One region of the Streptomyces sp. NPDC018833 genome, then DNA from elsewhere that is predicted to be linked to it. Evidence: riboswitches for the same ligand, from Rfam matches in the RefSeq annotation. Region 1 holds a riboswitch; each other region holds the start of a gene.
What was found. A riboswitch is a leader RNA that binds a small molecule or an ion and turns the genes downstream of it on or off. The one in region 1 is predicted to bind cyclic di-AMP.
Positions count from the first base shown of each region.

Region 2: it holds a riboswitch for cyclic di-AMP, as region 1 does, so the genes downstream of both, ACH5AF_RS21245 (transglycosylase SLT domain-containing protein) here and ACH5AF_RS12740 (peptidoglycan DD-metalloendopeptidase family protein) in region 1, are expected to answer to the same signal.
Region 3: it holds a riboswitch for cyclic di-AMP, as region 1 does, so the genes downstream of both, ACH5AF_RS23775 (C40 family peptidase) here and ACH5AF_RS12740 (peptidoglycan DD-metalloendopeptidase family protein) in region 1, are expected to answer to the same signal.
Region 4: it holds a riboswitch for cyclic di-AMP, as region 1 does, so the genes downstream of both, ACH5AF_RS02865 (hypothetical protein) here and ACH5AF_RS12740 (peptidoglycan DD-metalloendopeptidase family protein) in region 1, are expected to answer to the same signal.

Region 1 covers NZ_JBIRZM010000005.1:157,363-164,387, reverse strand. Annotated here, with positions in the region: gene ACH5AF_RS12760 (aspartate aminotransferase family protein) at 1-1,134, shown strand, start outside; gene ACH5AF_RS12755 (helix-turn-helix domain-containing protein) at 1,195-1,782, shown strand; gene ACH5AF_RS12750 (DUF6126 family protein) at 1,805-1,969, shown strand; gene ACH5AF_RS12745 (tyrosine-protein phosphatase) at 1,990-2,802, opposite strand; cyclic di-AMP (ydaO/yuaA leader) riboswitch at 3,567-3,722, shown strand; gene ACH5AF_RS12740 (peptidoglycan DD-metalloendopeptidase family protein) at 3,727-4,644, shown strand; gene ACH5AF_RS12735 (SGNH/GDSL hydrolase family protein) at 4,803-5,594, shown strand; gene ACH5AF_RS12730 (TetR/AcrR family transcriptional regulator) at 5,701-6,321, opposite strand; gene ACH5AF_RS12725 (carboxymuconolactone decarboxylase family protein) at 6,400-6,978, opposite strand.
Region 2 covers NZ_JBIRZM010000010.1:146,498-153,522, reverse strand. Annotated here, with positions in the region: gene ACH5AF_RS21255 (Fpg/Nei family DNA glycosylase) at 1-105, shown strand, start outside; gene ACH5AF_RS21250 (zinc-dependent alcohol dehydrogenase) at 156-1,337, opposite strand; cyclic di-AMP (ydaO/yuaA leader) riboswitch at 1,798-1,952, shown strand; gene ACH5AF_RS21245 (transglycosylase SLT domain-containing protein) at 1,957-2,742, shown strand; gene ACH5AF_RS21240 (metallophosphoesterase family protein) at 2,871-3,362, shown strand; gene ACH5AF_RS21235 (hypothetical protein) at 3,409-4,251, shown strand; gene ACH5AF_RS21230 (winged helix-turn-helix transcriptional regulator) at 5,135-5,485, opposite strand; gene ACH5AF_RS21225 (NAD(P)-dependent oxidoreductase) at 5,537-6,424, shown strand; gene ACH5AF_RS21220 (acetylxylan esterase) at 6,763-7,025, opposite strand, start outside.
Region 3 covers NZ_JBIRZM010000012.1:162,482-169,506, forward strand. Annotated here, with positions in the region: gene ACH5AF_RS23745 (adenosylmethionine--8-amino-7-oxononanoate transaminase) at 1-187, opposite strand, end outside; gene bioB (biotin synthase BioB) at 180-1,349, opposite strand; gene ACH5AF_RS23755 (8-amino-7-oxononanoate synthase) at 1,496-2,650, shown strand; gene ACH5AF_RS23760 (ATP-binding protein) at 2,868-3,299, shown strand; gene ACH5AF_RS23765 (LysR family transcriptional regulator) at 3,466-4,401, opposite strand; gene ACH5AF_RS23770 (LysE family translocator) at 4,508-5,140, shown strand; gene ACH5AF_RS23775 (C40 family peptidase) at 5,229-5,705, opposite strand; cyclic di-AMP (ydaO/yuaA leader) riboswitch at 5,709-5,893, opposite strand; gene ACH5AF_RS23780 (hypothetical protein) at 6,206-6,514, opposite strand; gene ACH5AF_RS23785 (ATP-dependent Clp protease proteolytic subunit) at 6,524-7,025, opposite strand, start outside.
Region 4 covers NZ_JBIRZM010000001.1:618,972-625,996, reverse strand. Annotated here, with positions in the region: gene ACH5AF_RS02890 (medium chain dehydrogenase/reductase family protein) at 1-565, shown strand, start outside; gene ACH5AF_RS02885 (glycoside hydrolase family 15 protein) at 586-2,457, shown strand; gene tgmB (ATP-grasp ribosomal peptide maturase) at 3,547-4,479, opposite strand; gene tgmA (putative ATP-grasp-modified RiPP) at 4,487-4,678, opposite strand; gene ACH5AF_RS02870 (M23 family metallopeptidase) at 5,016-5,321, opposite strand; gene ACH5AF_RS02865 (hypothetical protein) at 5,383-5,790, opposite strand; cyclic di-AMP (ydaO/yuaA leader) riboswitch at 5,794-5,951, opposite strand; gene ACH5AF_RS02860 (hypothetical protein) at 6,155-6,400, shown strand; gene ACH5AF_RS02855 (hypothetical protein) at 6,402-6,809, shown strand; gene ACH5AF_RS02850 (hypothetical protein) at 6,870-7,025, shown strand, end outside.

The DNA.
Region 1 (7,025 bases):
GTGCTCGACGCCTCGCTCCCCGATCTCACCCGCTTCGACTGTGCCCCGCTGCCGGGGCTGCTGGCGGAGAAGCTGCTCCTGCACACCCCGCATCTGGACCGGGTGTTCTTCGGCAACAGCGGGACGGAGGCGGTGGAGACGGCGCTGAAGTTCGCCCGGTACGCGACCGGCCGGCCGAGGATGCTGTACTGCTCGCACGCCTTCCACGGACTGACCACGGGCTCCCTCTCGGTCAACGGAGAAGACGGATTCCGCGCCGGCTTCGACCCGCTGCTGCCGGACTCGCTGATCGAACTCGGCGATCTGGACGCCCTGGAGCGGGAGTTGCGGCGCGGCGACGTCGCCGCCCTCATCGTCGAGCCCGTCCAGGGCAAGGGAGTGGTGCCGAGCCCGCCGGGATTCCTGCGGGCCGCGCAGGAGCTCCTGCACCGGCACAAGGCGCTGCTCATCGCCGACGAGGTGCAGACGGGTCTCGGGCGCACGGGGGATTTCTACGGCTTCCAGTACGAAGCGGGTGTGGAGCCCGACCTGGTCTGCGTCGCCAAGGCCCTCTCCGGTGGCTACATCCCCGTCGGCGCGACACTCGGAAAGGACTGGATCTTCAAGAAGGTTTTTTCGTCCATGGACCGTGTGCTGGTGCACTCCGCCAGCTTCGGCTCCAACGCCCAGGCCATGGCCGCCGGGCTCGCCGTCCTGTCGGTGCTGGAGGACGAACAGGTCGTCGCGAACGCCAGGGTGACCGGCGAGCTGCTGCGGGCGAGGCTCGCCGCGCTCGTGGACCGCTACGAACTGCTGCGGGAGGTCCGCGGTCGCGGGCTGATGATCGGCATCGAGTTCGGCCGCCCCGAGTCGATCAGGCTGCGGAGCCGGTGGGCGATGCTGCAAGCCGCCCGGAAGGGACTGTTCGCCCAGATGGTCGTCGTACCGCTGCTGCAGAGGCACCGGATCCTCACCCAGGTCTCCGGCGACCACATGGAGGTGATCAAGTTGATCCCGCCGCTGATCATCGGCGAACGCGAGGTGGACCGGTTCGTAGCGGCGTTCACGGCGGTGATGGACGACGCACACAACGGTGGCGGGCTGATGTGGGACTTCGGCAGGACGCTGGTGAAACAGGCCATGGCGAACCGCTGAGCCGCTTGCCTCAGAGGCAAGAAATTTGCCTACCAGGCAAGAGGCTGGCGCAATGGACGCATGACCACTTCCGCCGCACCGACGGGCGAGGGGCTGCACCAGGTCGCGCCTCGGCTGCGCGATCTGCGCCGCCGCCGCGGACTGACCCTTGAGGCCGCCGCCCAGCGCGCCGGGCTCTCCCCAGCCCATCTCTCCCGGCTGGAGACCGGAAACCGACAGCCCTCGCTGCCGATGCTTCTCGCCCTCGCCCGGATCTACGGTACGACGGTCGCCGAGGTGCTGGGCGAGCTCCCGCCCGAGCGCGAGCCCGTCATCCGGGCCGGCCGCCGCGAGCCCGCGACCGCCGACGGCTGGACGTACCACCAGGTCGGCGCCCCGGGCCGGGCCATGCAGGCCCTGCGGGTGGTCGTCCCGTACGGCGCCCAGGGCGATCTGGTCCGGGTGCACCCCGGCGAGGAGTGGCTGTACGTCGTCGGTGGACGGCTGCGCCTCGCGCTCGGGGATGCGGTCCACGAGCTGGCCCCCGGGGACAGTGCCCACTTCGACTCGCTCACACCGCACCGCATCGCGGCCGCGTCGCCAGAAGGCGCCGAACTGCTCTTCGTGCACACCCTGCTGCAGAGCCCCGATCTCCATCCGCACGCCTGACCCGAAGGTCGTGATCACGCACATGTGGGACCCCCTGGACAAGCCCCTGCCGGACACGCCCGAGAACAGGCGGGAGGAGCGCTTCCCGCGCGGCCTCGTCATCCGGCTGTTCGCCTACCTCGTGGCGGGGCACCTCATCGCCGCGTTCCTCTACCTGCTGTTCCTGGTGGGCGGCCAGAACCGGTAGGCGCCCCGCCGGGCGACGGCTCAGCTCCCGTCGACCAGCCGTTCGCGCAGCCGCTCACGGGTCTCGGCGGAGAGCCCCAGCCCCTTCGACAGGTACTTCTCGGTGCCGCCCCAGGTCTCCTCGATCGTCTCGAACGCGGCGGACAGATAGGCGGCACGGGCGTCGAAGAGCGGATTGAGCAGCTCCATGACCTCGGCGGACATGGCCTCGGGGGAGTCGTCACCCCGCTTGACCTTGTAGCGGCGATGCGGGTCGTTGGACTTCAGGTAGTCCGCCTCGATCGCGTCGCGCTCCACGCCCACGGCCAGCAGCGTCACCGCGATCGACAGACCGGCGCGGTCCTTGCCGGCCGCACAGTGCATCAGCGCCGGGACGCTGTCCTCGGCCAGTGCGTGCACGACGCGGCTGTGCTCGGCGGTCCGCTCCCTGATGATCATCCGGTAGGAGGCGATCATGCGCCTGGCGCCCTTGCCGTCGGCCAGGATCGACTTCAGCTGGTCGAGGTTGCCGTCCCGGACCATCTTCCAGAACTCCGCGCCGTCGGCCGGGTCGCTCAGCGGCAGGTTCACATTGCGCACGCCCGGCAGCTCGACGTCCGGGCCCTCCAGCCGCTGGTCCGCCGCGTTGCGGAAGTCGAAGATCGTGTGCAGCCCGAGCGAGGCGAGGAAGACGGTGTCGCTCTCGGTCGCGTGCGCGAGGTGCCCGCTGCGAAAGAGCCTGCCGTGCCGCACATGACCGCCGTCCACGGTCGGCAGTCCGCCCACGTCCCGGAAGTTTCGTACTCCGGCGAGCCGGGGTTCGGTCGACGAGGCCTGCGGCAGCTGCTGCGTCACGTGGACTCCTTCAGGTGACTGCTGTCGGCGCCGGTCGCCGACGATGGCGCGATCCGACGATACGGCACAGGTTCATCGGCCAATCATCTCGCGAGCGCCGGTGCGTGCGGCGGGCGTCTCTGCCCAGGCGCGCCCGGCTGCGGGGGCGCGCGGGGTCGTGTGGGGGTTCGAGGGGCGCCGCGCCCCTCTCACTCCATTCCGGAGCTCATTACGGGTTCTCCGCGCCCATTGCGACCTGCGGGTGAGGAGCATGCCGAGTGATCACGCTGTGCAGGGTATGGCCGCCGGGACCGATTCCCTTTGCGTGAAAGGGAACCTCTTTCGCCACGCGTTGCTGTCGGCGGCGGCCGCCGAATTCACGGGGATGGGACCGGGCGGCGGGGACTGCGTCGGAGACCGAACGGCGGCACGGGACGAAGTCGGGCGTTGCGGACGGAGTTTGATGCCTAACTGGATGGTTAGGGGATCTTTTGTGCCTTCTGTCCTAATTGGGCCTTTGTGACTAACGTGCCCCGTCTACAGGGGAGATGGGACATGCTCCGTGAGCAGGATCATATCCGTGACGGAACGTGCCCGGTTTCCCCGTGTCAATTCCCTTGCCGACGAGGGAATTGACTGTTATGCCTCCACGGAGGGTGACGGGAAAGGCGTCCCGAAATCACGCCCGGCGGAGATCGGGAAAATTCGTGGCTTGTTACCGCCCGGTGCGCTCGCCTACGGTCACGCTCAATCCGGACGGACCGCCTAATCCTGCCGCCGACCGGAGCTCGAACCCACCCACGTGTGGCAGGAGCGGGGGACCCAGGTAGTACGCCGTATCGGAAATTTCGGACGGCTTGGGGTTAATTCGCGCATTCAGCTCGAACGGGCATCTCCAGTCCGAACCCGACAGCTCACCTCGCAGGCGCCGGAGAGGAATGCGTCATGCCCGGAAAGGGTAAGCACCGCCGTCCCAAGGCCAACCCCCTCACGCGCGGTTTCGTCGCCGCCGGTACGGGTGGTGCCGTCATAGCCCTGCCGCTGCTCGGTGCCACCGGCGCCAACGCCGCGCCCGCCTCGGCCCCCGCAGTGACTCCGCAGCAGGCCGCCGCCTCGGCACCGGCCTTCGCCGCCGCGGCCGCTCCGGCCGGCAAGAAGGCGCCGAAGACGTACACCGTCGTCGCCGGCGACTACCTGGCGAAGATCGCCGACGAGCAGGACGTCCGAGGCGGCTGGAAGCGTCTCTACAACGACAACCGTCGCGCCATCGGTGCCGACCCCGCGCTGATCCACCCGGGCCTGGAGCTGACCATCGGCGCGAAGTCCACGGCGAAGAACGACCCGGAGCCGCGCGACGCGTCCGAGGCCCGTTCCTCGCGCGACGCCTCGCGGACCGCTCCGGCGCCGAAGGCCCCCGCCAAGAAGGCGCCCGCCGAGAAGGCCGCCACCCCGGCCTCCTCCGGCTGGACCGCCCCGGTCGAAGGCGGCATCTCCACGCCGTACCGCGCGTCCGGTGCCATGTGGTCCAGTGGCTACCACACCGGCGTCGACTTCATCGCCGGAAGTGGCACCAGCGTGAAGTCCGTCGGCCCGGGTACCGTCGTCTCGGCCGGCTGGAGCGGTTCGTACGGCAACGAGGTCGTCATCCAGCACGGTGACGGCACCTACTCGCAGTACGCCCACCTCTCCTCCCTGTCCGTCTCCAGCGGTCAGAGCGTCTCGGGCGGCGAGCAGATCGGTCTGTCCGGTTCCACCGGCAATTCCACCGGTCCCCACCTGCACTTCGAGATCCGTACCAGCCCCTCGTACGGCTCGGACATCGACCCGGTGGCCTACCTGCGTCAGCACGGCGTCTCTGTCTGACCCGCAGTCAGACGCGCGTCCCTCGTTCCGTCCGGCGGCGGAGCGAGGGATTCCGCGTATTCCGGCTCGGTCGAACTTCGACGGTGGTAAAGATCACTTCCCGTCAACCCCTCCTTACGGTCGCGTAGGTCACATCCGTAAAGGAAAGATGTGCTCTCGTGGCAGACGATTCGAGAACAGAGAACAAGGGCGCATTCGGGTCGTACGCGGCGATCGGTGACAGCTTCACCGAAGGCGTGGGAGACCCCGGTCCCGACGGGACGTACGTCGGCTGGGCGGACCGGTTCGCGGTGCTGCTCGCCGACCTCATGCCGGAGAACACCTTCCGGTACGCCAACCTCGCCGTACGAGGCCGTCTCCTCGACCAGATCGTCGAGGAGCAGGTCCCGAGGGCCAAGGAACTCGCCCCGGACCTCGTGACGTTCTGCGCCGGAGGCAATGACATCATCCGGCCGGGCAGCGACCCCGACGATGTGGCCGAGCGGTTCGAGCGGGCCGTCGCCGACCTCACGAGCTCGGTCGGCACCGTCATGGTGACCACCGGCTTCGACACTCGGGACGTGCCGGTCCTGCGCCATCTGCGCGGAAAGATCGCCACGTACACCGCGCACGTACGGGCCATCGCCGACCGCCACGACTGCCCCGTCCTCGACCTGTGGTCGCTCAGGTCCGTCCAGGACCGGCGCGCCTGGGACGCGGACCGGCTGCATCTCTCCCCCGAGGGCCACACCCGCGTCGCCCTGCGCGCCGCCCAGGTGCTCGGCCTCGACGTGCCCGCCGACCCCGACCAGCCCTGGCCGCCGCTGCCGCCGCGCGGCGCACTCGAGGTGCGGCGCGACGACATCAACTGGGCGCGCGAGTACCTGGTGCCGTGGATCGGCCGGCGCCTGCGGGGCGAGAGCTCCGGCGACCACGTGGCGGCCAAGCGTCCGGACCTGCTGCCGCTCTGAAGGGCGTGCCGAAGACCCGTCCCGGGACGGCGCCGCAACACAAGGACGCACAGGCCGAGTCACTGCGCCGGCCGGACACCCAGGGCACGTGCGGTCCGCCCGCGGGTCAGCGGGCCGTCGCCGTGACGCCCGCGCGATCCACGCCCAGCTCGCGGGCCAGCGCCTCGTCCGTCCACTGCAGCATCGCCGCACGGGTCAACGAGCCCGAGTAGGAGGTCATCTGCACGGCGAGCCCGTCGAGGAACGCCGTCAGACGCCAGGCCGCCGCAGCGGGGTCCTCGCACGGGAACTCCCCCGCCGCCGCGCCCTCCGCTATCACCTCGGTCAGCGCCGCTTTCCACTGCTGGTCGAGAGCGCGGGCGACCTCCCGCAGGGCCGGATCACGCAGCGACGCGGCCCAGGCGTCGATCCACAGCCGCCAGCCCTTGGCCTGCCCGGTCGGCGCGTACCACCGCACGGCGGCCCGCAGCCGGCGCAGCGCGGACGTGCGACGGCCCAACAGTTTGCGCAGATGGGCCAGATCGGCATCGGCGGCGTGGGTGAACGCCGCCGCGACGAGCTGTTCCTTGGACGCGAAGTGGTAGAGCACCAGGGCGCTGGAGACGCCGAGCGAAGAGGCGACATCGGCGATCCGCACGGCCGCCACACCACGCTGTTCGATCTGCTCGACAGCCGCGTTCAGCAGTTCCTCACGCCGCTCCTGCACACTCAACCGGATCCTGGCCACGGGCGTCACCCTACACAGCCGATCATGGGCGAGATCGCTCCCGTACCGCACGGAATTCGCCCTGGCGGCCGGCGCCTCTCAGGCCGTCGTACGGGCGGTCGGCGGCAGCGCGGCCGGGATCTCGCAGTGGTCCTTGAAACCCTGACTGGTCAGCCCCAGCGCCGAGTTGATGCGCGAGCGCAGGTTCTCGACGGCAACCATCGCCGTCAGCTCAACGTACGCCTCCTCGCCCAGTGCCGTGCACAGCCGCTCGGCCAGCTCGTCGGTCACCTCCGGCGGATTGGCGGTCATGGCCTCGGCGTACTCCAGGACGTCCCGCTCCAGCGGGGAGTAGGCATCGCTCTCGCGCCACACCGGCACGTCGTGGAGCTTGCGTGCGTCCATCCCGCGCGTCCGGTTCAGCCAGTGACCGAAGTCCAGGCACCAGCTGCAGCCGATCGACGCCGCGGCCGCCGTGGTGGCGAGCGCCTTGAGGTCCTCGTCGAGCGCCTTCCACTTGGCGACCGACGTCTCCAGGCGCAGATCGGTGAACAGCACCCCCCGGTGGTGTCCGAGCGCCCGGACCGGGTCGAGAGCCTTGCCGTACGTGCGCCGGGTGTACCACTCGATCACACGCAGGAACAGGGAGCGGCGTGGTTCGAGGGAGATACGGGCCATGTCGGGCCTCCTGGGGTCGTCGTACGCGTCGTGGTCCACGCCGTCGT
Region 2 (7,025 bases), on a different contig from region 1:
CACCGGGACGACCCCGACCCGCTGTGCCCGCGCTGCGGCGGGTCACTGCGCTCGGACCGCACCGGCGGCCGCCGCTCGATGTGGTGCCCCGACTGCCAGGACTGAGGGCCAGGGCACAGAGGCAGGGCGCAGAACACGGCACCGAGCAGGGTCGGCTACGGCTTCAGGAGGGTCTTGACCATGCCGTCGGCCTTCGCCTGGAACATCGCGTACGCCTCGGGGCCCTTCTCCAGCCGCATTATGTGGGTCGCGAAGCCCTCGACACCGAGCGGATCGGCGTCCGTCAGCACCGGAAGGATGTCGTCCACCCAGCGGTGGACATTGGCCTGGCCCATGCGGAGCTGGATCTGCTTGTCGAAGAGGGTGAGCATCGGCACGGGATCCGCCATGCCCCCGTAGACCCCGGCCAGCGAGATCGTGCCGCCGCGCCGCACCGCGTCGATGGCCGTGTAGAACGCCTGCAGCCGGTCCACCCCGACGTGCTCCATGACCCGGCGGGCCACCCGTCCGGGCAGCAGGCCCGTCGCCCACTGGCCCGCCTTGGCGACCGGTGCGCCGTGGGCCTCCATGCCCACGGCATCGATGACCGCGTCCGAGCCCCGGCCGTCGGTGAGCTCGCGGACCGCGTCGGCGACGTCGTCGTGCTCGCGCAGGTCGAGTGCCTTCACGCCCCGTTCCTCGGCCCGGTCGAGGCGCTCGGGGACGAGGTCGACACCGATGACGAGTCCGGCACCGCGGTGGAGCGCCACGCGGCACGCCATGTCGCCGATCGGCCCGAGGCCGAGGACGGTCAATGACCCGCCGGACGGGACGCCGGCGTACTCCACGGCCTGCCACGCGGTCGGCAGCACGTCCGACAGGTAGACGAAGCGCTCGTCGGGCGGTCCTTCGGGCACCTTGACCGGCAGCTTGTCGCCGAAGGGCACCCGCAGGTACTCGGCCTGCCCGCCGGGCACCTGCCCGTACAGCTTTGTGTAGCCGAACAGCGACGCGCCCGTGCCGCGGTCGCGCACCTGGGTCGTCTCGCACTGCGAGTGGAGTCCTTGGGCGCACATGAAGCACTCGCCGCACGAGACGTTGAACGGGACGACGACGCGGTCACCGGCCGAGAGGCTTCGCACCTCGGGGCCGGTCTCCTCGATGATGCCCATGGGCTCGTGGCCGAGGATGTCGCCCGGGTCGAGGTAGGGGCCGAGGATTTCGTACAGGTGCAGATCCGAACCGCAGATGCCGGTCGAGGTCACCCGGACGATGACATCCGTCGGCTCCTTGATGCGGGGATCGGGGACCGTCTCGATCCGGACGTCCCTCCGGCCCTGCCATGTCAGCGCGCGCATCGTGTCCTCCCACGTGATGTCGGTGGGCGGCCGGCGGCCGCCGTACGGGCGCAGCCGCGCACCCGAACACCACGAGCGAGTACCCGAATCGGGCGAGGTCATTACATACGGAATAAATCGGACTATTCCCGAACGGTGAAGTGTCGGAATTTTCCGTACGGGCACCTCCCTTTTTATTGCCCTAATGTCCGTTTAGAGGTGACTAGGGTGGCTCTTTGCTTTTTGTTCTCGCTTCCGTGATGTCGGTCACGCGACGCGGCCGCGGGGTCGGCGGCTGACTGCGCAGCTTCCTTGTGGGGAACGCGAGTTGAGTTCTCGACAGGAAATCAGGAAGGTCATTTACGTACTGTTTTTCCGCCTTGGCATTGCGGTTGTGAATTCATGGCTTGTTCCTTCCGGTCGCTCTCCCTTACGGTCACCGCAATCCGGATGGACCGCCGAGTCCTGCCGCCATCCGGAATCCGACCACACGCACTCGTTCGGCAGGAGCGGGGGACCCAGGTAAGCCGCCGATCCGGAATCCGGAACGGCTCGGGGTGAAGTCGCACCGACCATGCGACCGGGCATCTCCAGCCCGAACCCGACAGCTCACCTCGCAGGCGACGGAGAGGAATGCGTCATGCCTGCAAAGGGTAAGCACCGCCGTCACAAGTCCAGCCGGCTCACCCGCGGCCTCGTCGCCGCGGGCATGGGCGGTGCAGCGTTCGCCCTGCCGGTGATCGGCGCGACCACCGCCGGTGCCGCGCAACCGGCCCAGTCCGCGACCGCGAAGGCCGTCGTCACGGCATCCGCCGCGGCGAAGAAGGCCCCCACGACGTACACGGTCGTCGCGGGTGACTCGCTGGCGAAGATCGCCCAGGAGCACTCCCTCAGTGGCGGCTGGAAGAAGCTCTACAACGACAACCGCCGGAACATAGGCGCTGACCCGTCGCTGATCCGCCCCGGTCTGAAGCTCAGCATCGGCGCCAAGGCCAAGCCCTTGGACCGCGCCACCGACACCGCCCGCGCCGACCGCACCGCGGCCCGCACCGCCCCGGTGGCGAAGAAGGCCCCGGCCGCGAAGCCCGCCAAGGCCAAGACGTATTCCGACGATCTCGACGGCTGGATCAAGGAATCGCTCGACATCATGGCCAAGCACGGAATTCCCGGCACCTACGAGGGAATCCACCGGAACATCATGCGTGAGTCCTCCGGAAATCCGCTGGCGATCAACAACTGGGACATCAACGCGGTGAACGGTACGCCTTCCAAGGGTCTTCTCCAGGTGATCGACCCCACGTTCCGGGCCTACCACGTGCCCGGCACGTCGATGGACAGCTATGACCCGGTCGCGAACATCACCGCCGCGTGCAACTACGCCGCCGCCAGGTACGGCTCCATCGACAACGTGAACGGTCCGTACTGACCGTAGCCCCGTATTCGCGGCTTCGATTGCAGATGGAATCGCGCCGGGCTCCTGTTCTGACATCACGTCAGCGCGGCGTCCGGCGCGGCCGTGTGCCCGCCCGGTGCCGGAAGGCGGAAGGTAGGGGCATGCGACTGCTGCTGATCTCCGACACTCATGTGCCCCGCCGCGCCCGCCGGCTGCCCGACGAGGTGATGGCCCGTGTCCAGGAGGCCGATGTGGTCGTCCACGCCGGCGACTGGGTCGACACCGCGACCCTCGACCTGCTCGAGGCCCGTTCCGCCCGCCTCCTCGCCGTGTACGGCAACAACGACGGCGCCGAACTGCGCGCCCGGCTGCCGGAAGTGGCCCGGGCGGAGCTCAGCGGCCTCCGGTTCGGCGTCGTGCACGAGACCGGCCCGGCCCGCGGACGGGAACAGCGGTGCGCCGACCGCTTTCCCGACCTCGACGTGCTCGTCTTCGGCCACAGCCACATCCCGTGGGACACCACGGCCCCCGGCGGCCTGCGGCTCCTCAACCCCGGTTCCCCGACCGACCGCAGGCGCCAGCCCCACCACACGTACATGACCGCCCAGGTGGCGGACGGTGCGCTCACCGAGGTCCGGCTGCACCGCCTGTGAACGGAACCGGGTAGTTTTACGGTCAACCGATCCGAGGAGCCCGCCCGTGTCCGCCAGGCCCCGCCTCCTGTTCGTCACCGACCTCGCCTACCGGGCCAAGGGCCGACGGTACTGCGACGAGGACATCTTCCTGTCCTCCCGGCTGCGCCAGGACTTCACCCTCGCACTCGCCCACCCGGCGGACGCAGCCGCGCTGATGGACGACTTCGACGGTGTCGTGGTCCGCAACAGCGGTCCCGTACTGCACTACCAGGACGCGTACGACGCCTTCCGCGACCGGGCCGTGCAGCGCGGCACCCGGGTCTACAACCCGCTGAGCGCCCGCGGGGACATGGCCGGCAAGCAGTACCTGCTGGACCTCACCAGGGCCGGATACCCGGTCATCCCCACCGTCGACCGGCTCGACGACCTCGGGCTGCTGCCCGCCGCCGACGAGTACGCCGTCAAGCCCAAGACCGGCGCGGACTCCATAGGGCTACGCTTCGTGCGCCCCGGCATGCTCCCCGACCTCGCCCGCGGCGACGTCCTGATCCAGCCGCGCGTCGACTTCCGCTACGAGGTCTCCTTCTACTTCGTCGACGACACCTTCCAGTACGCCCTGCACGCCCCCGACCCCGCCCGCCGCTGGGACCTTGAGCCGTACGAGCCCACCGGGGACGACCTCGACTTCGCCCGGCGCTTCATCGCCTGGAACACGGTCGACCACGGGATCCAGCGCGTCGACGCCTGCCGTACCCGCGACGGCGCACTGCTGCTCGTCGAGTTGGAGGACCTCAACCCCTACCTGTCCCTGGACCTGGTCGGCGACACGACCCGGGAGGCGTTCGTCGCGGCCATGAAGTCCTCACTGCACCGCTTCCTCGCGACCCCGGCCACCCCCGCCCCGTAGGGACGCGCCCGAGCGCCGGCCACCCCCGCCCCGTAGGGACGCGCCCGAGCGCCGGGCACCCCCGCCCCGTAGGAACGGGCCCGAGCGCCCCCGGCCGCTCAGGGCCGGGTGCGAGATCGTCACCGACGCGGTGGTCCAGCACCTGCGACTGACGTTCCTGTCCGCGCTCGTCAGTCGCCCTCGCACGCCGTCGCCGAGTGCCCGATCAGCGAACCTCGTAGACATCGGGTTGCCGGTGAGAACCGCCTGACCGGAGCAGGCCGACGCCGGGTGACCGTGGGCTCGTTCACCCCCAGGAAGCCGCCGCCTACCTCACGGGCGTACTCACAGCCCGCGACCGCCACGAGCCAACCGACCAGCTCAACAGCCTTGTCGCCGACCTGGGACACCTGCCCCTCGCCCTGGCCGCGCTACATCATCGCCGCGGACCTGACCTGTGCCTCCTACCGAAGGCTGCTGGCCGACCTGTTGCCGCAACCCGGGACCCTCCCCGACGACCAGACCGCCACCCTGGCCGCCACCTGGTCACTGTCCATCGAACGAGCAACCGGATCCGCCTGGCGGGCCTGGCCGCCCCATGCTCCGGCTGGCAGCCCTGCTCGACAGCCCCCCGACGGTGGACCCCCGCCGAGGGCCGGGCGGGTGAGCGGCGCGTTCGGTGTTCGCCGTTGCGTCCGACGACGAAGTTCCCCGCCACCTGTCGGCCCCAGGCCGACCCACCCCCACGCCACGAGACACCCGCGAGCGCACCGGCATCAAGAGGCCACCGCCCTCCGTACCCACCTTTTTGTGGGTACTTGTCGACGCATGGAGGCAGAGGGGAACCTGGTCACACGGCGGCCGAAGGGACGCCGGATCCACGTGAGACGGGGGTGACCATGCGTCAGGAGGCCGACTGTGCCTGGGCGAGCTTCTCCAGACGACGGTGGCCCCAGTCGGAGACGGGCCCCAGGGCCTCCGAGAGCTCGCGGCCGAACGGGGTGAGGGAGTACACCGTCTTCAGCGGCAGCTCGTCATGCACCTCCCGGTGCACCAGTCCGTCCGTCTCCATCTCGCGGAGCGCCTGAGTCAGCACCTTCTCGCTGAGGCCCGGCAGCCGGCGTCGCAGCTCCCCGGGGCGCCACGGGCCGGATTCCAACAGCCACAGCAGAACGGTCTTCCACTTGCCGTCGATCACGGCAATCGCGGCGGTCACTCCGCAGACGTTCATGTCCCGGGTACGACTGCGCGTCATATGGGCCCCCTTCATTGCTTTCTTCCGGTATTTCTAAAGAGGTTGATAATCGTGTCTTCACGCACTGAACAGTCTGCCGTCACCGTGCTCGGTCTCGGGCCGATGGGCCGAGCCCTGGCCGGAGCGTTCCTGGACGCCGGCCTACGGACGACCGTCTGGAACCGGACGCCGAGCAGGGACCGCGACCTGGTCGAGCGAGGCGCGGTCGGCGTCCGATCCGCCGAGGAGGCGGTCGCCGCGAGCGGGCTGACCGTTGTCTGCGTGGTGAACTACGACGCTGTGGACGCCGTTCTGCGGCGCGAGGCGGTCACCGACGCGCTCAAGGACCGTACGGTGGTGAACCTGACCGCCGACACTCCGGCCCGGGCCCGCGACACGGCGGCCTGGGCAGCGGGGCACGGCATCCAGTACCTGGACGGCGCCATCATGACACCGACCACGACCATCGGAACGCCCGCCGCGGTCCTCGTCCACAGCGGCCCCGAGGAGCTCTACCGCGAGCACCTTCCCACCCTTGAGACACTGGGCGGCACCCACACCCATCTCGGCGAGGAGATCGGCCGGGCGGCGGCGTACGACATCGCGCTGCTGGACATCTTCTGGACCGCCATGGCGGGCTATGCCCACGCCCTGGCGGTGGCCTGGGCGGAGGGTGTCACCGCGCGGGAGCTGGCCCCGTTCGCCAAGGGCATAGGCGCGATCCTGCCGCCACTCTTCGAGCAACTCGCTGAGGGTGTGGCCGACGGCGATTTCTCCGGCGAGGGCAACCCGATCACCTCGGCGGCCTCGTCCATGGCCCACATCGTGCATACCTCCGAGGGGCATGGCATCGACGCGGGCGTGATGCGCGCGGCAGAGGGCATGGCCCGCCGCGTCATCGGCCTGGGCCACGGCACGGACGGGTTCATCCGCATCGCCGAGGTGCTGGGCCGCCGCTGAGGAGACGGCGGGCCGGGAGCCGCAGCCACGGCGGCAGCGCACCGACCCTGCCCAGGCACACCCGCGAGGACTGGGACGCCGTCGCCGCCGAACTCGACAGCCGCCCACGCAAGACGCTCGGCTGGGAAACCCAGCCACCGCCGGGGAGACCGTCGTACGCGGCCGCGGTTCCGGGCGGCTGCATGTCAGCTCCTCGGTGCGACGGGGAAAGCGTTTTCTGTCGCGCAGGACAGGACCGGCTGCCGGCCTGGTCAGGGCGACGGCCGTCCCGCGGCCCCCGTCCGTCCCACGGCCCCCGTCCGTCCCACGGCCCCCGTCCGTCCCACGGCCCCCGTCCGTCACCGCGTCAGCACACCGGGGAGCCAGGCCAGTTGGGCGGCCTCCTGGAACGGGCCGCCCCCCTCGTGGTCGTTGAAGTCGTAGACCTCGATGTGCTTCTCCTCGTGGGCGTAGGCGTTGAAGGCGGCGAACACCGTGGACGGCGGACACGTCTGGTCCTCCAGCGCCGCCGAGAAGAGGGCGGGAGTCCGGCCACGCGCCGCGAAGTGGACCCCGTCGAAGTACGCGAGCGTGCGCGCCGCCTGCTCGCTGCGGCCGCGGT
Region 3 (7,025 bases), on a different contig from region 1:
CCGACCACCACGATGACATGCCGTCGATCAACTCGCGCTGTCCGTGGATCTCTTCGGCCAGCCTGAGCCGTACCCCGGACGCGGACTCCACGACCACGGGATCCGTAAGGCCCGGCATCGGAGCGTACGGATGCCAGACATGGGCGCGATCCAGGGCGCGCAGCTCGCCGGGGGAGAACTCAGGCATTGGGCGCGACGTCCGTACCGGCACCGCGGCGGCGTACGGCGACCAGTTCCGTGCGCGCGGCGGGCGCCTCGGCCGGAGCGGCCTCGGCGGCGGGCGTGTCACCGGCGCAGCCGCCCTCGCCGCCGTCACCGCACACCGACCCGCAGCCGCCACCGGAGACACGGTGCTCGGGCAGCGTCGTCGTGTCGGTGCCCTCCACCTCGAAGCCGGCGTCCGCGATCATCTCCAGGTCGGCCTTGCCCGCCTGGCCCTCGCTGGTCAGGTAGTCGCCCAGGAAGATCGAGTTGGCCAGGTGCAGCGCGAGCGGCTGAAGGGTACGCAGATGGATCTCGCGCCCGCCCGCGAGGCGCACCTCGACGTCGGGGCAGACGAACCGGACCATCGCCAGGATGCGCAGCGCCCGCTGCGGGGTCAGGTGCCACTCCTTGGCGAGGGGGGTGCCTTCGAAGGGGATGAGGAAGTTGACCGGCACCGAGTCCGGGTCGAGCTCGCGCAGCGAGAAGACCACGTCCACCAGGTCCTCGTCGCTCTCGCCCATGCCGGCGATCAGACCGGAGCATGCGGACAGGCCCGCGGCGTGCGCCTTGTTCACCGTGTCCACGCGATCGGCGTAGGTGTGTGTGGTCGTGATGTCCCCGTACGTCCCCTCGGACGTGTTCAGGTTGTGGTTGTACGCGTCGGCGCCGGCGTCGCGCAGTCGCTCGGCCTGGCCGTCGGAGAGCAGCCCGAGGCAGGCGCACACCTCGACGCCCTCGTTCTGTTCCTTGATCGCCTCGATCGTCTTCGAGACCCGGTCCACGTCCCGGTCCGTCGGGCCGCGGCCGCTCGCCACCAGACAGACCCGCTTCGCGCCGCCGGCCACACCGGCGGCCGCGGCCTCGGACGCCTCGTCGGGCTTCAGCCAGGTGTACTTGAGGATCTCCGCCTTCGAACCGAGCCGCTGCGAGCAGTACGAGCAGTCCTCGGGGCACAGACCGGACTTCAGGTTGACCAGATAGTTGAGCTTCACCCGCCGTCCGAACCACTGGCGGCGCACCTTGCCGGCCGCGGCCACCACATCGAGCAGATCGTCGTCGGAGGTCGCCAGTACGGCGAGGGCTTCTTCACGGGTCGGCAGCTCGCGCCGCAGCCCCTTCTCCACCAGGGTGTTCAGCAGGTCCATGGTGCTGATCCTTACCCACGGCAGCGGCCCCGGCCAAGGAGGAACCCCACAACAGCCCGGCTTTGAGGTGTGTGCATGGCCACATCGGTTCCCCGCCCGCATCCGGTTAGGGTCTGTGCGCTGCCTACAAAAGGACCGGACACCTCATGCCGCAGGCCACTCAGGATCCTTTCGACTGGATCGACGACGAGGCGCGCCGCCGGGAGCGCGCGGGACTCGTCCGTACGCTCCGGCCGCGCACCGCCGACTCGGTCCTGCTCGATCTGGCGAGCAACGACTACCTGGGACTCACTCGGCGGCCCGAGGTCACCGGGGCAGCCGCCGACGCCGCTCGCCGCTGGGGCGCGGGCGCCACCGGCTCCCGCCTGGTCACCGGCACCACCGCGCTCCACACCGAGTTGGAGCGCGAACTCGCCGGATTCTGCGGATTCGAGGCCGCCCTCGTCCTGTCCTCCGGCTACGCGGCGAACCTCGCCGCCGTCACCGCGCTCGGCGGCCGGGACGCCCTCGTCGTCTCCGACGCGGGTAACCACGCCTCCATCGTCGACGGCTGCCGCCTCTCCCGCGCCGAGAGGGCGGTCGTCCCGCACGCCGACCCCGAGGCCGTGCGCAAGACCCTCGCCGCCCACCCCGGCCACCGGGCCCTCGTCGTCACCGACTCCGTGTTCTCCGTGGACGGCGACGCGGCGCCGCTGCCCGCACTCGCCGAGGTCTGCCGCGAACACGGCGCGGCCCTCCTCGTCGACGACGCCCACGGTCTCGGCGTCCTGGGCGACGGCGGCCGGGGAGCGCTCGACGCCGCCGGACTGGCCGGCGCGAGCGGAGTCGTCGCCACCCTCACCCTCTCGAAGTCCCTCGGCAGTCAGGGCGGCGCGGTCCTGGGCCCGGCCCGGGTGATCGAGCACCTGATCAACACGGCCAGGACCTTCATCTTCGACACCGGACTCGCACCGGCGGCGGCCGGCGGCGCGCTCGCCGCCCTGAGGGTGCTGCGCCGGGAACCGGAGCTCGCCGACCGTGCCCAGGAGGTCGCCGCCGTGCTGCACCGGCGGCTGACGGACGCGGGGCTGACCGCCGCACGGCCGGACGCGGCCGTCGTCTCCGTACAGGCGCCCTCGCCGGACGCGGCGCTCGCCTGGGCGGCGGACTGCCGGGCGGCGGGCCTGGTCGTGGGCTGCTTCCGGCCCCCGTCGGTACCGGACGGGATCTCGCGCATCCGGCTCACCGCCCGCGCCGACCTGACCGACCGGGAGCTCGACACGGCCGTCGCGACCATCGTCGGGGCCGCGCCGCGCGCCTGAAGTGAGCCGTCCCGCGCGCGGTACGCACCTCCCCAAATACGGTCTCCCGTGGCAGAGTTCACCGCTTTGAGCGACAGACATATCCCTATCTCGGTGGATCGCCGCGCCGGATGGACGACAAGTGGCAGTCTGACGACGAAGCGCAATCCGTGGCCGTCCTCGCGTGTCATCCGCTACGAGTCGGAGCCCGGCCCGGTGGGAAAGGGACAGCGTCGCCATGGCAGACCGTCGAGAAGCATCCGTCACTCTGCCGAGCGATCCGGCTTCGGTCTCCGCCGCCCGGAGATATGTCACCGATGTCATCTGCGACTGGGGACTGTCCGACGGGACCGACGTCGTCGACACCGTGCGACTGATCATCTCCGAACTCGCCACCAACGCCGTGCAGCACACCTTCGGCCAGTCGCCCACCTTCACCGTCGACGTGCACCTCGAACGGGACGAGCAGCTGTTCATCGGAGTCACCGACAGCCATCCGCGCTGGCCGCGCAGGCTGCCTGCCGCGGTCCGGCAGGACAACGGGCGGGGCATGGTCATCATCCGCAGTCTCACCGCTCAGTACGGCGGGCGGCTTTCCGTGACCCCCACGCGGGAGGGCGGCAAGACGGTGTGGATCGCGCTGCCGTGGACCGTTCCGGTGCAGAGCTAGGCACCCTCTGCCGGGTCAGGCCCCTGCCGAGTCAGGCCCCTGTCGGTCAGGCTCCTGTTGGCTCGGCGGCCCCTTATCTCCAGTCAGGCTCCCGTCGGCTCAGGCCCCTTCGCTCCGGTCAGGCCCCTCTCTCGGGTCAGGCCCGACCAACGGGGTGCCGGGCGGATCACGACGTCCGTCCGCCCGTCCCCTGTTGTCCCGCCCGGCCGAACGAGCCCCGCAGCAGTACCCGCAGCGACTGCGTCGCCGGCCCCGACTCCTCGCCCCGGTGCACGACCGAGATCGTTCGGCGGAACGCGGCCGGTTCCAACTGGCGTATCTGCACCGGAGTCGCGGACATGGCCGCGACCATCTCCGGCACCACGGCCACGCCGATGCCCGCGCTCACCAGCGCGCAGACCAGTGCGTAACCGGGGGACTCGCACACCACGGCCGGTGTCGCGCCCGCTTCGGCCAGCGCTCCCTCCACCCCCCTGCGCGGCGGATGCGACGGAGCGCTGCTGATCAGCGGCTGTCCGGCGAGATCGCTCACCGGCAGTCGCCCCGAACCGCCCGCCAGGGCGTGCCCGGGGGCCGTGACGATCACCAGCTCCTCCACCAGCAGCGGTTCCATGACCACTCCCGGCGGGAGCGGCGCCGGCTCGGCGGGCTCGTAGGCGTGCGTCAGCGCGAGGTCCATCTCGCCGCGCGCCACCGCCGTGACCCCCGCCGGCGGCTCGTACTCCGCGACCGTCAGCTCCACGGCCGGATGCGCGCGGCGAAAGGCACTGAGCACCGGGGGCAGCAGATGGATGCCGACCGTGGTGAACGTCCCCACGCGCAGTCGGCCGCCCGTCAGCCCCGACAGCGTGGCCAGCTCGTGCCGCGCCCGGTCCATCTCGTCCAGCACCCGGCGCGCCCGCTCGGCGAGCAGCTCGCCCGCGGCCGTGAGCCGCGCCCCGCGGTGGTGGCGCACGAGCAGCGGCGCTCCGGCCTCACGTTCCAGCTTGGACAGCTGCTGGGAGAGCGCCGGGGCGGTGTAACCGAGGCGGGCCGCGGCGCGGGTGATCGAACCGGCCTCCGCGACCGCGACCAGGGCCGCCAGCCGGGTCGGGTCGTACATCGCTCCTCTTGGACGCTCGTCAGGCGCCTGCCTTAAGCAGTGCTTTGGACCGACCCAGGATATTGCAAGTACCTGCTGAAGGCTCGAAACGGTCAGGCTGGGGGCCATGGATGCACAGCTGATCGCCTTCATTGGTGTCGCCGCAGGCATGGTCGCCATGCCGGGCGCCGATTTCACCGTGGTCGTAGGCAGTGCGCTCGCCTCACGCCGCGCGGGCGTCGCCTGCGCGGTCGGCGTCGCGGGCGGACTGCTGGTGCACACCGCACTGGCCGTGGCGGGACTCGCCACGGTGCTGGTGGCGGTGCCCGTGCTGTACCGGACCCTGCAGATCGCGGGCGGGGTCTATGTGCTGTGGCTGGGCCTGCGCGCGGTGCGCTCGGCCCTGCGCCCGCTCGACGGGCCCCTCGCGATCGACGGCGCCACGGCCGCCCCCAGCGTCCGACGCAGTCTGCGCCAGGGCTTTCTCACCAATGTCCTCAATCCGAAGGCGCCGGTCCTCTTCCTGAGTCTGCTGCCGCAGTTCGTGCCGGACGGTGCCGCGGTGCTGCCGCGCACCCTGCTGCTCGCGACGATCGTCGTCGTGCTGGCGCTGATCTGGTTCCCGGCGGTGGCACTCCTGGTGGACCGGCTGGGCCGGTGGCTGCGCAGGCCGCGCACCACACGGGCCGTGGAAGGCGTCACGGGCGGCGCGCTCACCGCGCTCGGCGCGACGCTGCTGGTCCAGGCGCCGGCGCACTGACCCACCTGCGTCGGCCGCCACCGCACCTGCGGTGCCGGCGACCTCTTACGCGATGTGCTGACCGCCGGGGACCGGAGCTGCCGGGGGGTCAGCGCACGCGGCCGTACGAGACGCTGCTCGTCCAGATCTTGGCCAGCCGCACCACGTCGCCGGTCTTCGGCGAATGCCAGATCCGTCCTCTCCCGGCGTAGATGCCTACGTGGTAGACGTAGCCGCCGGAATGGAAGAAGACCAGGTCACCGCGTCGCCGTTGGGAGGCGGAGACATGGCGCGTGCGGTTGTACTGCTGCTGCGCGGTACGCGGCAGCTTCTTGCCGGCCTTCTTGTACGAGTACACCGTCAGCCCGGAGCAGTCGAAGCGGTGGGGGCCGACGGCACCGAATCTGTACGGCGACCCCTTCTTCGACGCGGCCACTTGGAGTGCTTTGCTCGCGTGGCTGGTGACCGCATGCGCCTCGGTGGTGGCTCCGGGAGCGAGGAGTGTGCCGCCGACGGCGGCGATGGTCAGTGCCGATACGGCGCCCGCGCGGGTGAGCAGGAACGGGACATGCATCTGCGCAGTCATGCGCAACCCTTCGTCAGCCGCCTGTGAAGGATGACCTGTCGGGTTCGGACCGCGAAGACGCCCGGCCGCCGAAGCGGCTTCACCCCAAGGGGACCACCGGGATCACCGGTCACCCCGTGCTGCTCGGGTCCTCCACTCCTGCCGATGCACTTCTGTCGACCAGACGTCCGGTACGGCGGCAGGACTCAGCGTCCGCCCGGACCGCCCCGTCAGGTGGCGAGGGCTTGTCGTCCAAGGATCGTGACCCACCGATGTCCGATTTCCGAGTTGAAACGGCTTTTGTGAACCTGATCACGACTGATCTGTTCGGGTGGACAGGGGCGTTGGGGCTTGAGTCGCCTGACGGGAAATCATGGTTGTACCAGCGGTGAAACGGTCAACTCCGCCAAATCGGTGGTCGAACGGCGCAAGTCCTGCGACACACGACAACTACGCCGAAGCTCCACCGAACGGGGTACGAAAGCCGCTACCCCGTTGGCGGTTGACAGCGCGATCGACCGTCAACTCGTCGAAGCGGGCGGTACGGTCACCCGGTTCGCCCTGCGCTGACCGTCGAGAATCCGCAGCGCCTCGGCAAGAGTGTCCGCGTAGACCTCGTTCTCGCCGCGCGTATGCATCAGTGTCAGGGCGTCCTTGAGTGCGGCGGCCCGTCCGACGAGTGCCTGCGCGGCACGCAGCGCGCCGTAGGTGTGCGTGGCGCGGGACGGGTTGATCCGCCCCAGCAGATCGACCACTTCGAGATAGCTGTCGACGAACTCGGCCTCCGCGCACGTCAGTGCGGGCAGCGGCGGCATCGTGGGAGGCAGCATCGCGCGCGCTCACCTCGTCCTTGTGGCGACGGGAGACGCCTTACGGTTCTGGACGACGTGATCCACCAGGCCGTACGCCTTCGCCGCGTCGGCGTCGAAGATCTTGTCCCGTTCCAGATCGGCCGCGATGCGCTCGGCGTCCTGTCCGGTGTGGCGCACCAGCATGGTCGCGAGCTGCTCCCGCAGGCGGAGCAACTCGGCCGCTTGGATCTCCAGATCGGACGGCTGGCCCCGCAACGGCTCCTCGGCGGCGGGCTGCTGGACGACGATCCGTGCGCCCGGAAGCGCCATACGCTTGCCGGGGGCCCCGGCCGCGAGCAGCACGGCGGCGGTGGAAGTCGCCTGGCCGATGCAGGTGGTGGCGATGTCGCAGGTGATGACCTGGAGCGTGTCGTAGATCGCCGTCATGGCGCTGATCGGACCGCCCGGCGAGTTGATGTACAGGCAGATGTCCTGGTCGGGAGCCGCGTATTCGAGGTGCAGCAGTTGGGCGATGACGTCGTTGGCGGCG
Region 4 (7,025 bases), on a different contig from region 1:
CGCCTCCGCGCGCGACCGTGCCGCGGTCGAGCGGCACGGCGCCGTCGCGATCGACTACCGCAACGAAGACTTCCTGGCCCGGGTGCGCGAGCTCCCCGGAAAGGGCGTGGACGTCGTACTCGACGGGCTCGGGGGCGCGCTGTCGCTCCGGTCCTTCCGCGCGCTGCGCCCCGGCGGAAGGCTCGTCGTCTTTGGCCACTACGCCATGCTCGCGCGCGGGCGCAGCAGCTGGCGAGGGTGGCTGGAGTGGTACGGGGCGACAGCGGCCGTCGCGCTGTGGGGCCTGCTCTCGCCGAGTCGGCGGGTGTTCGCCTACCGCATCCAGAAGCTGCGCGACCGCCGCCAGCTGCTTCCCGTGGGCAACCGGCCGCCGGCGTTTCCCGTCGGTGGGGGTCCCCGCTACCCGAAGTGGTTCCGGGAGGACTTCCGCACGCTCCTGGACTTGCTCCGGCGGGGCGAGATCCACCCGGTCGTCGCCGAGCGCCTGCCGCTGTCCGACGCCCGTCATGCCCACGAGCTGCTCGAGCAGTCGGCAGCGAAGGGAAAGCTCGTGCTGGTGCCGTAGGCCGAGGAGGCCGCTTGCCCATGGCGCTCGATGGACGTGCTGATCAGTCAGAGCGTGTCGTGGCCGCCGGAGTTCGGCGGGCACCGCGGGCGCGTTACCTGCCCATCGCCGAGCACGGGCTGATCGGCGACCTGCACACCGTCGCGCTCGTCGGCACCGATGGGACGATCGACTGGTACTGCTGTCCGCACTTCGACTCGCCAAGCGTGTTCGCGGGGCTCCTCGACGCCGACCACGGCGGCATGTTCGGGATCTCTCCCGACTGCGAGGGCTGGAGCTCCAAGCAGCTGTACCTCCCCGACACCGCCATCCTCATCACGCGCTTCCTGATGCCCGGGGGGGTAGGGGAGGTACAGGACTTCATGCCCCCGCCACGTACCGGCGAGGCGGTCCACCGGCACCGTATGATCCGCCGGGTGCTCGCCGTGCGCGGGCAGATGCGCTTCGCCGTCGACGTCGCCCCGCGCTTCGACTACGCACGTGCCCGCCACGACGTCGAGCTCACCCCGTACGGCGCGCTCTTCCGCTCTCCCGAGCTGGCGCTCAGCCTCTCGACGCGCTCCCCGCTCGAGATCGTCGACGGCGGCGACGTCCGCGCTCGCATCACCGTCCGGGCCGGGGAGACCGCCACCTTCGTGCTCGACCGCGCTGGGACCGGCGAGATGCCGGTGCCGTACTCCGAAGCCGACATCGCCGCCGAGTTCGACGCCACCGTGGCGTTCTGGCGGCGCTGGCTGCGCCACTCGCGCTACAGCGGGCGCTGGCGCGAGACAGTGCATCGGTCGGCGCTCACGCTCAAGCTGCTCACGTACGCGCCCACCGGCGCGATCGTGGCCGCCCCCACCACCAGCCTGCCGGAGGCGGTGGGCGGCGCACGCAACTGGGACTACCGCTACACGTGGCTCCGCGACTCCGCCTTCTCGCTCTACGCGCTGCTCAGGCTTGGGTTCACCGAGGAAGCCACCGCGTTCATGCAGTGGCTGGAGGGACGCTTCCGCTACACGACCGACCGCGACTCGGGCCCCCTGCAGATCATGTACGGCATCGACGGGCGCGAGGACCTGCCCGAGGAGGAGCTCCCACACCTGGAGGGGTACATGGGCTCGGGGCCGGTGCGTATCGGCAACCGGGCGGCGACGCAACTGCAGCTCGACATCTACGGCGAGCTGATGGACTCCCTCTACCTCTGCAACAAGTACGGGCGCCCCCTCTACCACGACGGCTGGACGCAGCTCACTCACAACCTCGAGTGGCTGATGACCCACTGGGACCAGCCCGACGAGGGGATCTGGGAAATGCGTGCCGGCCGCCGGGACTACACGTTCTCCCGGTTGATGAGCTGGGTCGCGATCGAGCGCGCGATCCGGGTCGCACGCCAGCGCGGCCTGCCCGCCGACCTCCCCCGCTGGATGGCGGTCCGGGACAGCATCTACGACCAGATCATGGAACGCGGCTGGAACCCCAGCCGCCAGGCGTTCGTCCAGCACTATGGCACCGACGTGCTCGACGCCTCGCTGTTGCTCATGCCCCTGTGCAAGTTCATCGCACCCACCGACCCGCGCTGGATCTCGACGCTCGACGCCATCACCGCGGAACTGGTCTCCGACAGCCTCGTCTACCGCTACAACGTGGGCGATTCACCCGACGGGCTCTCCGGCGGAGAAGCGACCTTCTCGATGTGCTCCTTCTGGTGGGTGGAGGCGCTCGCCCGGGCCGGGCGGCTCGACGAGGCGCGGCTGGCCTTCGAGAAGATGCTCACCTACGCCAACCACGTCGGACTGTACTCCGAGGAGATCGGGCCGACGGGCGAGCAGCTCGGCAACTTCCCCCAGGCCTTCACGCACCTGGCGCTGATCAGCGCCGCCTACAACCTGGACCGTCAACTGGGGTGAACGCTCTTCACCGCCAGTGGTGAGCCCAGCCTGCTCGGCCAGGACGCACCCTACGACGTCCACGCCCGCCTCCACCCGGTCATCGCCGAGCAGACGAAGATCTGGCGCACGTGGGATCCGCGACTGCGAGCCGCCTGCGGCATCCCTCGATCAGAAACCACAGACACCGCGCGACGCCCGCCCAGTGCTGCGGCACGGCAGAGCCATCACACGGCTCGAGGACGCCCTGGCACCACTGGCCGAATCGCCCCCGGACATCGACCGCAGGCGACTCGCAGTCGCTGTTCGCTCCGGCTGCGGAATCGAGGCTTGGGCCTGTCCCCCACTGGTGGCGGCCGAAACCGATGCTGCAGCGCACCATCACGGCTGACTGGTCTGATCGGCAGGGGCGGCCGGAGCACCGCGGTCTGCCGCCACCGACGCCTTCCGCTGTCCCCCACTGGCCAGCGTCGACAGGATGGGCCCGAGTCAGCCACTTCCGATTCCCTGCGTCCCATCAGCGTCCCGACTACCGCCCTGGCCCGCCGATCAGCTCGTCCGCTCCAGCCCGCGAGAGCAACCGAACGATGAATAACCGCAGGTCAACGAAGTAACCAAGTGCGGATCAGCGCATCGCCGTTGAACTCACGAGCAGCGGATTCAGTCCGTTGGCCCAAAGTCCTGAATCCGCGCCTCTGATGAGACGTATCCACAGGTCACAGGCCTGAGCAGTGGGGCGGGTGGGACTCGAACCCACGGCCGACGGATCATGAGTCCTTTAAGGATCTTGACGGCCCTTGCCGATCCGCGCTCATCCATGACGTCTTAGCGGGTCAGACTGGGTGAGTCAGGTTGGTGCTTCTCGACCCTTGCTCGTCTGTTCCTGTCCTTGCGTCCCGAACGCGACCCGAACACAACTGGATGGACGGGGACGCGGTGCTGCGCTGGGGCTGCCGCACGCCGCACTGGCGGAGTTGTACGCAGTGGACCGCTCCACCGTCTCCGGCGCGATCCGCGAGGTCCGCCCGTTGCTGAACACTTGCGGCTTCGTCGTCCTCGACCGGTCCGGGATACACCTGCGTACGCTGGAGGACCTGCTCGAGGACCAGCTCACACCGCAGTACTCAAAGCCAGCCAGGCTGCGACGGCTTCGGCGATGGGCTGGCCGGTCTCCAGTTGGACGAAGCCGAACTGCCCGCCCTGATTGCACTCCAGGAACCACCAAGTGCCGTCACCGTCCTCAGCGAAGTCGAAGGCGCCGTAGGCGAGCTGGGCGAGGGACATGTAGGCGCGGACCGCCTGCGCGATGCGGGTGGGTACCTTGACCGGAGCCCAGGCACCGCCGTTGTCGGTGAAACGCCAGTCCACCTGGTCGGGGTCGGACGCCCTCCGCGCAGCGAACAGCTCGTCCCCCACACAGGTCAGCCGGATGTCCGCACACTTGGGCACGCGCTGCTGCAGGAGCGTGGGGCCGGCGGTCACTCCGTCGAAGTCGGCGTCCGGCTCGACGGGGGTGGTGGGTAGTGCCAGCGGCGGGTCGCTGGGATGCGCTCCCGAAACCGGCTTCACGACGAGGTCCGGGTACTGGGCGGCGAACTCGCGTGCAATCTGCGGAAAGCTGGTGATCAGCGTGGGGGGTACCGCGAAGCCGCTGCGGTGGGCGACGCGTAGCTGCCATGGTTTCCAGCGGGCTTGCGCGGCGGCGACCGGGTGGTTCATCCAGCGCACGCCAGCGCAGTTCAGCGTTCCGTACAGGGCCTGTTCGGCCTCGGCTGTGAGCCATGCGGACTGATGGGCGGCATGCGCTGCCGGACGGCCGGGCCTGCGTACCCATATCGAACGCAGTCCGCTCATGCTCACCACACGACCACCGGCCGACAGGTGTCCGTCGAAGTCGCCCCGCACGTATTCGGCCGACAGGGCAGCCTGGCCCGGGAGGTCGGCAGGGTCCAGGCGTACGACCGGGACTCCCACATTATCCAGGGCGGACACCACCATGTCCGCGGTCACGTCCTCGGCGCAGGTCAGTACGAGCACGGTCATGGGGCCGTCAGTCATCGAAGTGCGTTTGGGAACCGGCGGTGGACGTGGTGGTGCCGCACGCCAGCAGCAGGTCGCGGTCGCTGATGGCCGGGCGCCCATCGGGCAGGACGTTCAATTGACGTGTGGGGTCATAGGCGTAAGGGACCACGGCCGGCGGGCGCACGGCGGGACGGGCGTAGTTCAAGGCGAACGGTCTCATCATGTCTCCTCTTGCGTGCCGGGTGGGGCGGCAGGCTCCGAACGTGCTCATCGGGCAGGGTCGTTGAATAGGTTGTGGCATGCGGTCATGCGTCGTCCCGGTCGGGAGACGGCGGTCGGATCATCGACAACGATCGGGTGTGGCGGCGGGCAGCCGCCCATAGCGTCCATCCGACCGACGACAGCCGCTGGTATCCGGGTTCGCCGAGTGGGCAGCGAGTACGTCTTCGCCAAGCACGCCGCCGGGGGAGGTACTGCAGGCCACCGGCTGCTGTGGGGTCTACGGCTGAGGTCGCACCGCACTGACCCTGCGGCGAACCGTCGACCAGGGTGACGTGTCAGGTCTCCACGCCGTGGTCCCGCAGCCAGTCCAGCGGGTCGACGGCGGACCGTATTACGGGGTGGTGGGCCTCTCGACGTGCAGGTGGGGCCCACTGACAGTGCCGGTGGCACCGGAGAGTGCGACGCGCACGCCCCTTCTCCACGGTGGCGCCCGATGACCCATCGATACGGGACAGGTGCGCGTACTGCGTGTACTCGCCGTCGTCGTGCTTGACGACGACCTCGTAGCAGAACCCGTCGTCCCAGCCCGTCGAGGCCACGGTGCCGCCGGTGGCTGCCCTTGCGGTGGCGCCGACCAGCACGGCGAAGTCCCGGCCGGTGTGCCGCTGGACCGGAGGTCGCCACTGTCTGCGAAGCCGGCGGTCAGGGTGCCCCCGTCGACCGGGGTACGGCGGTCGGGGCCGTCTCCTCCGTGTTCGAGCCGTACGATGCCCCGATCGCCGTCGTGGTGCCGGTATCGGTGTCGGTGGGGCGGTCCATCGTCAGCTTCAGTGCGATCGACAGCAGGTCCGGGTCGTCGCCTATGACGGACTTGTTGTCCGCATAGAGCTGTTGCCAGCCGCCCTCGGCCCCCTGTTCCTCCGCGATGGCGGACAGAGAGTCGCCGGAGGCGACGGTACAGGTGTCGCCGTCACCGTCCAGAGCATTGGCGGTGCCGGCTCCGATGACCGGCGGCCCGACGGCCGCCGCGACCGCAGAGGCACGGCTGACGAGCTGCCGGGTGGTGGTCTGGGGGCGTGGGGCGCGGTGTCGTCCGACTGCAGATATCAAGGTTGCTCCGTACTCCGAACGCCTGCGAGGTGAGCTGTCGGGTTCGGGCTGGAGAAACGCCCGGCCGTGGTTCTCACGGCTTCACCCCAAGCCGGCCGGGTACGCGTTGTCCCGTACGGCGCAGATGGGTCCCCCGCTCCTGCCTGCGGTGTGGTGATGTGCTGCCGCGCGCCGGGGGCAGGATTCGGCGGACCGACCACGCGGTGTTCGACTGATCCGAACACCGAGCACGTTAGGGGGACCTCGTGTTCGAGCACAAGGTCTCCATAAGCGGACTCGCATCAACTGTCTTTTCTTACAAGAGAGTTCGTGATACGTAGGCCCGGTACCCCCGGTAAGGGGGGATGCGTGCACACGTTTGCGTGTGAGCCATCCAGTCTGCTATGCCCTTGTCGACCCGCGCCGACATCGCGTTCGGCGGGCCGCCATCGGCTGCGTCGAGCACGACGCCCCGGTTCTTTCGGGCACGCTGCGCGACAACCTGCTGCTCGGCAACACCAATGCCGATGACAACGCGCTGCGCGAGGAGCACGGCACTCCATCCGCGGCCAAACAGCGGCGGCACGACCGGGCCGCGACACGGCCGGGCTCATCCTGGGCGAGGCGATGACATGACAGCCGTAGTCGCGGATCCCCTTGTCCCAACCGGGGTATGGCCGAGCACGCGACGCCTGCGCGCGGCGCTGCGCGCCAACGCCGTGTTCTCGCTGGTGTGCGGCACGGTGCTGCTGGCCGCCGGCTGGCGCGTGGCCGAGCCGTGGGGCCTCGGGCCGGTCGGCGTGCCGCCCGCGGTGGGTGCTGGGGTAGCCGGGTTCGGGGCACTGGTGGCGTGGGTGGCGGTTCAGCCCACCGGGCCGTTGGTGCGGTGGGCCGCCCTGATCGTGGCCTCGGACATCGCCTGGGTCTCAGGCAGCACGGTGCTGATGGTGTGGCATCCGCTGCCATGGCCGGGGGCGGTCGCGGCCACGGTGGTAGCCGCCGCTGTCGCGGCCCTGGTGGCCGCGCAGATCGCCGGCTAGTAGCGGTGAGCCGCGACGACCCGCTGGGCGACGTGGAGGTGGTGGAAGCTTCCCGGATCGTTGCCACCCTCACCGGAGCGGGTGTGGCCGCTGCTGACCGATCATGACCTGGAGGATCGCCGGATCACGCGTCGGGCCTACCTGGACGCGAACGCTGCGTTGCGCGAGGGCCGCAAGGGCAAGCGGAAGATCACCAGCGCCGCGACGATGCACCGC